3 regions of the Bacillus sp. V2I10 genome follow, and region 1 is predicted to be linked to each of the others. Evidence: riboswitches for the same ligand, from Rfam matches in the RefSeq annotation. Region 1 holds a riboswitch; each other region holds the start of a gene.
The links. Region 1 has a riboswitch for lysine ahead of QFZ72_RS08495 (aspartate kinase). Riboswitches for the same ligand answer to the same signal wherever they lie in the genome.
Positions count from the first base shown of each region.

Region 2: linked by a shared signal. The riboswitch ahead of QFZ72_RS05090 (amino acid permease) and the one ahead of QFZ72_RS08495 (aspartate kinase) in region 1 are both predicted to bind lysine.
Region 3: linked by a shared signal. The riboswitch ahead of dapA (4-hydroxy-tetrahydrodipicolinate synthase) and the one ahead of QFZ72_RS08495 (aspartate kinase) in region 1 are both predicted to bind lysine.

Region 1 is NZ_JAUSYV010000001.1:1,692,724-1,696,005, forward strand. Features, by position in the region: gene uvrC (excinuclease ABC subunit UvrC) at 1-1,238, shown strand, start outside; lysine riboswitch at 1,306-1,489, shown strand; gene QFZ72_RS08495 (aspartate kinase) at 1,620-2,852, shown strand; gene QFZ72_RS08500 (YslB family protein) at 2,894-3,282, opposite strand, start outside.
Region 2 is NZ_JAUSYV010000001.1:1,002,279-1,005,560, forward strand. Features, by position in the region: gene QFZ72_RS05085 (CBS domain-containing protein) at 1-72, shown strand, start outside; gene QFZ72_RS05090 (amino acid permease) at 103-1,518, opposite strand; lysine riboswitch at 1,663-1,840, opposite strand; gene QFZ72_RS05095 (twin-arginine translocase TatA/TatE family subunit) at 2,065-2,241, shown strand; gene QFZ72_RS05100 (M3 family oligoendopeptidase) at 2,386-3,282, shown strand, end outside.
Region 3 is NZ_JAUSYV010000002.1:147,536-150,817, forward strand. Features, by position in the region: gene QFZ72_RS27970 (VOC family protein) at 1-333, opposite strand, end outside; gene QFZ72_RS27975 (hypothetical protein) at 368-532, opposite strand; lysine riboswitch at 907-1,085, shown strand; gene dapA (4-hydroxy-tetrahydrodipicolinate synthase) at 1,219-2,106, shown strand; partial or broken gene QFZ72_RS29705 (JAB domain-containing protein) at 2,293-2,609, opposite strand.

The DNA of each region.
Region 1 (3,282 bases):
AAAACCGTCAAATGGTCGATGAGATGTCCCGTTTTTTAAAAGGCGGTTTCAAGCAGATTAAAGAAGAACTTTCAAAGAAGATGCTTGCTGCTGCTGAAAATTTGGATTTCGAACGGGCAAAGGAATATCGTGATTCCATCGCCCATATTGATGCAACCATGGAAAAACAGAAAATGGCGCTGAATGATTTTGTCGATCGTGATGTGTTTGGCTATTCCTATGATAAAGGATGGATGTGCGTTCAGGTTTTCTTCATCCGTCAGGGCAAATTGATAGAACGTGATATTGCTATGTTTCCGCTGTATCAGGAGCCAGAAGAAGAATTCTTAACATTTCTTGGCCAATTTTACTCCAAAAACAATCATATTCTGCCTAAAGAAATTCTGCTGCCTGAAAGTGTGGACCATGAAATGGCAGAGCAGCTTCTTCATGTTTCAGCCATTCACCCTAAGCGCGGAAAGAAAAAGGATCTTGTATTGCTTGCACACCAAAATGCCAAAATTGCTTTAAAAGAAAAATTTTCTCTCATCGAGCGTGATGAAGAAAGAACAATCAAAGCAATTGATCAGCTTGGTGAAAAAATGGGCATCTATACACCTGCAAGAATCGAAGCTTTTGATAATTCAAATATTCAAGGGACAGACCCTGTATCTGCAATGATTGTGTTTATAGATGGAAAGCCAGCCAAAAAAGAATACCGCAAGTACAAAATTAAAACAGTGCAGGGACCTGATGATTACGAATCTATGCGTGAAGTTGTCCGCAGAAGGTACACGCGGGTGTTGAAAGAGGAACTGCCTCTTCCAGATTTGATAATCATCGACGGAGGCAAGGGGCATCTGGCTGCAGCACAGGACGTTCTGGAAAATGAACTGGGTTTATCGATCCCTGTTGCAGGACTTGTGAAGGATGAGAAGCACCGGACCTCTAATTTAATGATCGGAAGTCCGCCAACTGTTATTGAACTTGAACGCAACAGCCAGGAGTTTTATCTGCTGCAGCGTATCCAGGATGAAGTGCATCGCTTTGCGATTACTTTTCACAGACAGACAAGAGGAAAAACAGCCTTTCAATCGATTTTGGATGATATACCGGGAGTAGGGGAAAAACGGCGCAAAACCCTGCTGAAGCATTTCGGATCCGTGAAAAAAATGAAAGATGCAAGCCTTGAGGAGCTGATTGCGGCAGGGATTCCGGCAAACATAGCACAGCTTATTGCAGCAAAATTGCAAGAATAGATTGCATAAAGTCAAATTCTTTGCTACAATTTTAACTAATTTCATAACCAGATCGTTTAGTTCGTTAAATGATGGTAGAGGTGCGAACTTCAAGAGTAGCCCTTCTGAGGAAAATGGATTCCTTTGAAGATGGGTGAAAGGGGAGAGTCGCCGAAGCAAATAAAGAGCCATTTCTTTCTTTTGCTGGTTTTGCGTTTAATAGACGTAAAATTGTCAAGAAGATGTATTTTTCTTGGAGCGCTATCTCATTGTATGAATGAAGTTTCATTATTCGTTTATGCAAGCAATGAGATAGGGAATCTCATTGCTTTTTTTGCGTTTTCTGAGATTCTCCCTTTTACCTGCTGACGATCAATATAACTGGAAAGGTGAGAGGCTGATATGGGTTTAGTTGTACAAAAATTTGGAGGCACATCTGTTGGATCTCCGGAAAAAATCATGAATGCTGCAAGAAGAGTAATCGAGGAAAAAAATAATGGGAATAATGTCGTTGTTGTTGTTTCAGCAATGGGGAAAACAACGGATCATTTAGTTACCCTGGCAGCGGAAATCACTCAAAAACCAAGCAAGCGCGAAATGGATATGCTGCTTTCAACTGGTGAACAAGTGACGATCTCTCTTTTGACTATGGCTCTTCAGGCACAAGGATACGATGCTGTTTCATACACAGGATGGCAGGCTGGCATAAAGACTGAAAATGTCCACAGCAATGCGAGAATTTCAGGGATTGATTCAGATAAAATCAATGAGCAGCTCCAAGCAGGAAAAGTTGTTGTCGTTGCAGGCTTTCAGGGACTTGCAGACGGACAGGAAATAACGACGCTCGGCCGCGGCGGTTCAGATACGACAGCTGTTGCATTGGCAGCTTCTCTTAAAGCAGATAAATGCGATATTTATACAGATGTAACAGGTGTATTTACGACAGATCCGCGTTTTGTAAAAAGTGCAAGAAAGTTAGACGGCATCTCATATGATGAAATGCTCGAGCTTGCTAATCTTGGCGCAGGTGTCCTTCACCCCCGTGCTGTTGAATTTGCAAAAAATTACGGAGTTCCTTTGGAAGTCAGATCAAGCTCAGAAAAAGAAAGAGGCACTTTAATTGAGGAGGAAACAAAGATGGAACAGAATTTAGTTGTAAGAGGAATTGCGTTTGAAGATCAAGTATCACGAATCACGGTTTGCGGATTGCCAAGCGGCCTCCTGACCCTGTCTACTATTTTCAAAACACTTGCAAGCCACGGGATTAATGTGGATATTATTATTCAAAGTTCGACAGACAGCAGCTTGGCCTCTCTCTCCTTTTCTGTGAAAACAGGTGATGTGGAAGAAACCGTTCATGTTCTTGAAACCTATCAATCCGAGCTTGGCTTTGAAAAAATAGAATCAGAAGGCGGTCTTTCAAAAGTCTCCATCGTCGGTTCTGGCATGGTCTCAAATCCGGGAGTGGCGGCAGAAATGTTCCATGTTCTTGCTCAAGAAGGTATTGAAGTGAAAATGGTCAGCACGTCTGAAATTAAAGTGTCAACTGTTATCAGCCATGAAGATATGGTGAAGGCGGTAGAAGCGCTGCATGATGCCTTTGAATTATCACAGCATCCTGCAGAAGTGCTGTAAATAAAATAAAAAAGGGGTGGGTATCATGAATACCCATCCCTTTAATCGTTGTCGAACTCCATGTCTTTGTAATCCCATTTCACTGTAAAGTGCACTTTATCCGCACGTTTTTTTACTTGTTCATAGGTTTCTGTTATCTGCTTGTTCATTCTCTGCACCTGCTGTGCCAGAAATCCCGCTTCAAGCTGAAAAGAAGGCTCTTTCATCGTTTTGAATCTTGTTTTGATCAGTTCGCCTTCAAGCTGAAATTCCATTTCATCTTTTTTCTTATGTACCAATGAAAGAGTTCCAAAGCCGGCTAATGAAAAGAAAGCAATAAGCTCTTCTATTGATTCAGCAGGATATTTGCGCGCAAGGCTTTTACCTGCCCAGTAAAGCATAGATGCGGATTCTCTACCGAGAATATCCGGAATGAGAACCTCTCTTAACA
Region 2 (3,282 bases), 690 kb from region 1:
TTTATAGGGATGATCAGAAGAAGGGAAATTATTGAATATTGCTCAGATCAGCTTTTTGGGAAAAAGAATTAAAAAAGGCTGCATTCAACATGCAGCCTTCTATTATATGGTTGAGCCTGTATCTTGTTTTTTCATATATTTCGTCAAAAACGGATAAATCACAAATCCCGCAAAGAATAGGCCGACTCCAAGTATAAATGTTTTTAAATCAGCAGTTCCTGTAACAATCACCCATACAGAATAAATACAGGCTAGTGAGGCGATGATTCCGTCTCTTACTCTCGACCCTTGAATGAGATCATAAGTCTCTCCTTTGGCAATCAGCTTCAAGAAGAAGATAGACGATACAAGGTATGGGAAAAGATAGGCAAGTGTAGCTGATGTTGTTAAGAATGTATAAGCTTCACTGATGGTTCCGGAAATCGTTGAGAAAATAAAGATTTGAGACATTAAATTTGTTATGATCAAAGCATTTTTCGGACTTCCTTTTTTATTTGTTTTAGCAAAGAAAGCAGGGAAAATACCTGATTTTGCAGCCTGGTACGGCACTTCAGATGACAGCAGGATCCATCCAATAGTTGATCCAAACAAAGATACGACTGCCAATAGTGCCATTGCATTTGCACCGGCATCGCCAATAATGACAGAAAGAACATCAACAAAAGGCTTGTCAGATGACTGCAGCTGATCGTGCGGCAGAACGCCCATTGTAATAAGTGTAATAATCATATAGATGAACACAGCAATGATTAAGCCAGTGATGGTAGCTCTCTTTACATCACGCTGAGAAGAAGCGCGTCCTGACAGAATGACTGCCGACTCAATACCTACAAATGCCCATAAAGTCGAAATTGCGGCAAATTGAACTTGATTTGTCAGCCCGTATGTCACGCCAGGCTCTGCTTCCACCGGGAAATAAAACTCTCCAAATGCAGCCGACTCCAGTGCAAATAAACCAGCAATGATAAAAAGCATAAACCCGATTACTTTTGAAGCAGTAGCAACAAAATTTAATTTGCCTGCTCCGCTCAAGTTCGTTAAAAGGATGGTATGAGTGCCCCAAAGCAAAATAGTACAAACAATAAATGTAACAAGTCTTCCTAATTGAATTTCCTGCGAACCAACTGAAAAAAGAATGGATTCGTCTGACATAATCGGAAAGAATGTAGAAAGATAGCCAGCGAAGCTTGTGATGATTGCGACATTGCTGATCCAGTTCGCGACCCAATATCCCCACACCATGCTGAACCCGGCTACATTTCCTTTTTTCGGTGTATCAAATAAAGCTTTTGCGTAGCTTTGCGGACCAGCTGTAAGGTCAGGTCTGCGGATTGATAAATTACCGAATACAAGTGCAATCATTAATACACCTAATCCGGTTACAAGCCAGGCGCTGGTGACACCAAGCGGACTTGCGGTCTGCGCCAGGGTGCTTGGCAGCATAAAAATACCAGAGCCCACCATATTTCCTACTACAAAGGCTGTTAAAAGCCAAAATCCCCATTTTTTCTGTTTCACTGCTGAAACCTCCTATAATAGAACCATAATGTTATGGCTGTATAATTAGTGTGTGTATTTTTTGACGAAATGGATCATTTTTGACAAACAAAAAACGCATGGAACAAGCCCATGCGCAAAATACACAAAAAACTCACTCAAAAATCTCATGATAGCACTCCACAGATTACACTGTGGCAGTCCAGTACCTATTCGATACAGTCCCAGCAAGAAACAAAGTGGCTGTTTCAAACTTCGGCACCAAGTCCTTTCGAATTTGCAGTCAACAGCTCCACTAGCCTCTTGCAATCTACTCTTAATTGGTGCAACCTCTACCTCACCGAGATTCTAGTGAGGATTTATAGTAAAAATAATATTTGAATAAAATAAAACTACCAACTCAGCCTGCGTTTGTCAATGGATTTCATGTATTTCTATATTTTCCCTGAGGAAATCGCCCTAATTTCATTTTGCAATTCATGGATAGATCAACTATAATTTACAAAGGCAGCGTTTTCTTTTTATTGTGAAATAATCTAATAAATTAATGTGGAAGAAGGGTTCATCATGAACTTGGGATTCGGGGAAATTATGTTGATCGTCTTTGTCGCATTGCTTCTTTTCGGACCGAAAAAATTGCCTGAACTGGGTAAAGCGGCAGGTAAAACGCTACGAGAATTTAAGAATGCTACTAAAGGTCTTATGGACGACGATGATGCAAAATCAGATAAAACAATCAAATAAATACAAGCAGAGGCTATGACATTTCGTCATACCTTTTTTTTTGCTTCCTGCCATTAGAATTGTACAAATTTTTAGTCAATTGTTTTATAATGACAAGTGAGGGATTATTTAGTGTTCCGAAATACATAAACAGGGGGAATGGCGATGAAAGCTGCTACGTATGCTGAAACATGGGATTTAGATGTGTTTTTTGAAGGTGGAAGCAAATCTGTTGCTTTTAAAAAGTACTTAGAGGAGCTTGAATTTGATGTTCCTTCATTTAAGGTGCAGGCAGAGAGCATCAAAGTACCCCAAACAAAAGAAGATAGCGTCCTTTTAGGAGAGATTCTTGAGAAGTTTCAGGGTATTGCAAAACGGATGAGGCAGGCAGGAGCTTTTGTCGGGTGTCTGCAGGCTCAGGATACAAATGATAAGCATGCCTCCGTGCTCCGGGGGAAGGTTACTCAACTCAGCTCTCAGTTTCAAAATGCTTTGGCAGCCTTTGATCAAAAGCTCGTTCAAGTAGACGATGCGGTTTGGCCAGAGCTTGTAAATGCAGAAGACTTGACTGAATTAAAATTTGCCTTGACCGAGCGCCGGAACAGAGCAAAAAACAAACTGCAGATGGAGCAGGAAACACTGATCAATGCCTTGTCAGTAGACGGCTATCATGCGTGGGGACAGCTTTATGATACTCTCGTTTCCAAAGTGAAAATACCGTTCAAAGAAGATGGCAAAATACATGAATTGTCTGTAGGCCAGGCAGCCAATAAATTTTCAAATGCGGACAGATCAGTCAGAAAATCTGTGTTTGAAGAATGGGAAAAAGCGTGGGGAAGCGGTGCAGATTTATTTGCCCATACGCTGAACCATCTATCTGGTTTTAGACTGAATGTATATGAAAAGCGGGGCTGGGACGATGTTCTGAGTGAGCCGCTTGAGATCAACAGAATGAAGCGCGAGACCCTTGATGTCATGTGGAAGGTGATATCAGAGAATAAACAGCCGCTTGTAAGCTATTTAAAAAGAAAAGCAGAATTGCTTGGTGTTGATAAACTTAGC
Region 3 (3,282 bases), on a different contig from region 1:
GAAAATTTGTGCGAATCCACTTTTTCCGTATGGTTTTTCAAGGATTTCAACTTCATTCTGTTTTAACCATTTAAGAGTGTCATAGTAGTTCTCGACTCTAAGGGCAAAGTGACCTTCTCTGCTGGATAGGCTTTTATCCTCACGAATCGTCTGTGAAGAGGGATCGACTATTAAGTGTAGTTGATGTCCCTCTATTTCATACCAGGCACCTGAAAAATCAAAATCAGGACGCTGTATTTCTTTTAAACATAAAGTTTTACCATAGAATTTTTTTGCTCTTTCCAAATCTGTCACAGTTAGACTTACATGATGGAGGCATTTATATTTAATCAAAACCTTCACTTCTTTCATTTCAACTAATTTTTTTTTACCTTAGTCGTTTTGTGGCTAAGATGACCCCTCGCACCGCATCTGGAGCTTGATCGGTTAATTTAAACAATTCGGTAAATAGAATCAATAATCCTTCTTCAACTAACTGCCCATTTAGTTTAACAAGAAAAAAGCCACCTAAAGATGGCTCCCGGATCTTCAAGTAACGCCCCCTTAGTTCAAGATTGGCTTTGCTAAAATCGAATTTAGTTTGTTGTTGTAGAGAATGGAGATGGTTGTTTTTCCCATTTAGTAGGTCCTTCACCTACTTCAATAAACTTTCTCCAATAATCTCCACTTTGTTTATCAAAAATGATGATGTTGCTTTCATTGGGTGAGATTAGTTTATACAACTATTAATCAGTTGAAAAACATTGATTTTTATTCTATTACTTCGACATCTTTTAGCTTTGCTCAATCGCTAAAATGTTACCGATCATTCATGTATTTTGAAAAATTTCAAATCCGACTTGAAGTAGTAAGAATATTTTGTTATATTAGTATCAATTAAATAATTTTCCCTTCTATAAATTTTGAAGAGAAGATAGAGGAGCAAAAACCATTAGTACACAATGCGAGGATAATGAGGTCCAATGACTATTGTGGAAAGGGGAATTTGCCGAAGTGGAAAGAATCTCATGTTCTTAAAGCTGGTTCTGTTATTGAATAAATGCGGGACTGTCATATAGGAAACTATATGGAGGGCTATCTTATGCAATGGTAACGACTTTTGATAAATTTTGTTCCTACTGCAACAGCGAATCCCTCGTTGTTGCTTTTTTGCGTTTCCTTTTGAATGGCTCTAACAACATCTATATTTTAAATAATAATATTAAAGGGTGTGAAGTTATGAATTTTGGGCAAGTTTTAACAGCAATGGTTACCCCATTTGATCGTAATGGCGAGGTTGATTTTAACGCTGCGAGAAATTTAGTTAATTATTTAGTCACTAATGGTTCTGATGGATTAGTTATAGCTGGTACAACTGGAGAGTCTCCTACATTAACAGCAGAAGAGAAAGTGGATTTATTCAAAATTGTGGTAGAAGCTGTCGCTGGAAGAGTACCAGTTATAGCTGGTACTGGCTCAAATAATACGAAAGCGTCTATCAGCTTAACTAGGCAAGCAGAAGAAGCAGGAGTGGATGGGATTATGCTCGTTACTCCGTATTATAACAAGCCTTCTCAAGAAGGATTATTTCAGCACTTTAAAGCAATTGCCCAATCAACCCTATTGCCGGTAATGCTTTATAATATCCCAGGACGAAGTGCTGTAAACATGTCAGTAGAGACAATTGTTAATCTCTCAAAGATAAACAATATTGTGGCAGTAAAAGAAGCAAGTGGCAACTTAGATACCATGACACAAATCATTAGCAAAACACATAGTGATTTTACGTTATACAGCGGCGATGATGGGTTAACTCTTCCGGTTTTAGCCATCGGTGGAACAGGAATTGTTTCGGTTTCCTCACACATCATTGGCAATGAAATGCAAGAAATGATCAATTTCTTTAAAAATGGTGATGTCCGTAAAGCTTCTTCTGCACATCGTAACCTTCTCCCAATAATGAAAGCATTATTTACTGCACCAAACCCATCACCGGTAAAAGCTGTATTGAATATGAAAGGGATAAATGTAGGAGATGTCCGCTTACCATTGGTCCCTTTAAACAATGAAGAAAAAAGAACTCTGCAAAGAGTCCTGCAACCTATTAATATAGAAGTACTTGCTTAAGGGAACACAAACTGGCATTCACTTATTCATCCTGAATCTGGATGCCCTAGAACTGAGCCCTTTACAGTTGTTTTTAGATTTATCAAATTCACAATCTAAAAACTCTAATATTATATAAACAAAGGGGCAACGCCCCTTTGTCTTTCTTAAAGATAGCCTTTTTCTTTCAAACTTATATGGTTTTCTTTATGGGTTACAATTAATGGAAAGAAGTGATATTCCTAGGGTCTTCCCCGCCTCAGCAATTCTCCTTGTAACTTCTATATCTTCTTTGCTTGGTGTTGGGTCGCCAGAGGGATGCTGATGACTGACGATAATAGAGGCCGCGTTGTTTAAAATAGCGGATTTCATCACCTCTCTTGGATGAACAACACTTCATTTAAACTTCCCACGTGTGCCCGGTGTAGCCCTATAACCTCATTTTTTGTATTAAGCATCATGACAAGAAATACCTCTCTGTCCTCATCTGCAATATAGGATGCCGCTAGCTTCTCTGCATCCATTGGGGAAGTTATTTTGTATGCGGCAAAATCTTTTTGCTTCCCTGATTTCCTATCTGATTCGTACAACTTCAAAGATAGATTCTAAAGTCATTCCTCATTCTCCTTTGTAATTTTGATTTTGGATTTTGCTTTTTCTTTGTTTCTTGAGTGTTTTAAAGGTTGTTTCCTTTCCTCCTTTACTTTTTAATTTTGCGTTATCCATTTTAAAGCCGAGGCGCTGATGTTCCCCAAAGGGGGATGATTTTTCCCTTTTGCAAGGAGACCGAAAAACTCGCATAGACGACTGGTCAAGGGCGGTTTAAGCACAAAAGTTTTTTATGCTACTGGCGACTTTAAAAAAGTTTTATGCCCCTTGACCGATTGGCTAGACGTCTTCGTTTCCAGCCGGAAAGGTTCGGGTACCTGCCGGATAGAAATGTAGCCGGCTTGCGCTGTTTTACGATTCGGATTCAAAAGGAAAAAGCATAATAAAAAGCAGCCATAAATGGCTGCTTTCCTTTTGATCTTTATTCTTTTATCTTGGAATCTTTTGAACTGTACAGTTTCCGGCTCGTTCGGTATGGCGGCATCCGGCAAATGAAACAGGAACTTACAGAATGTAGGAGAAGACCATACAGACTATTGTTATCGGTTCATTTAATGCCGAAGCGACACTTACAGAATGACAAAAAGT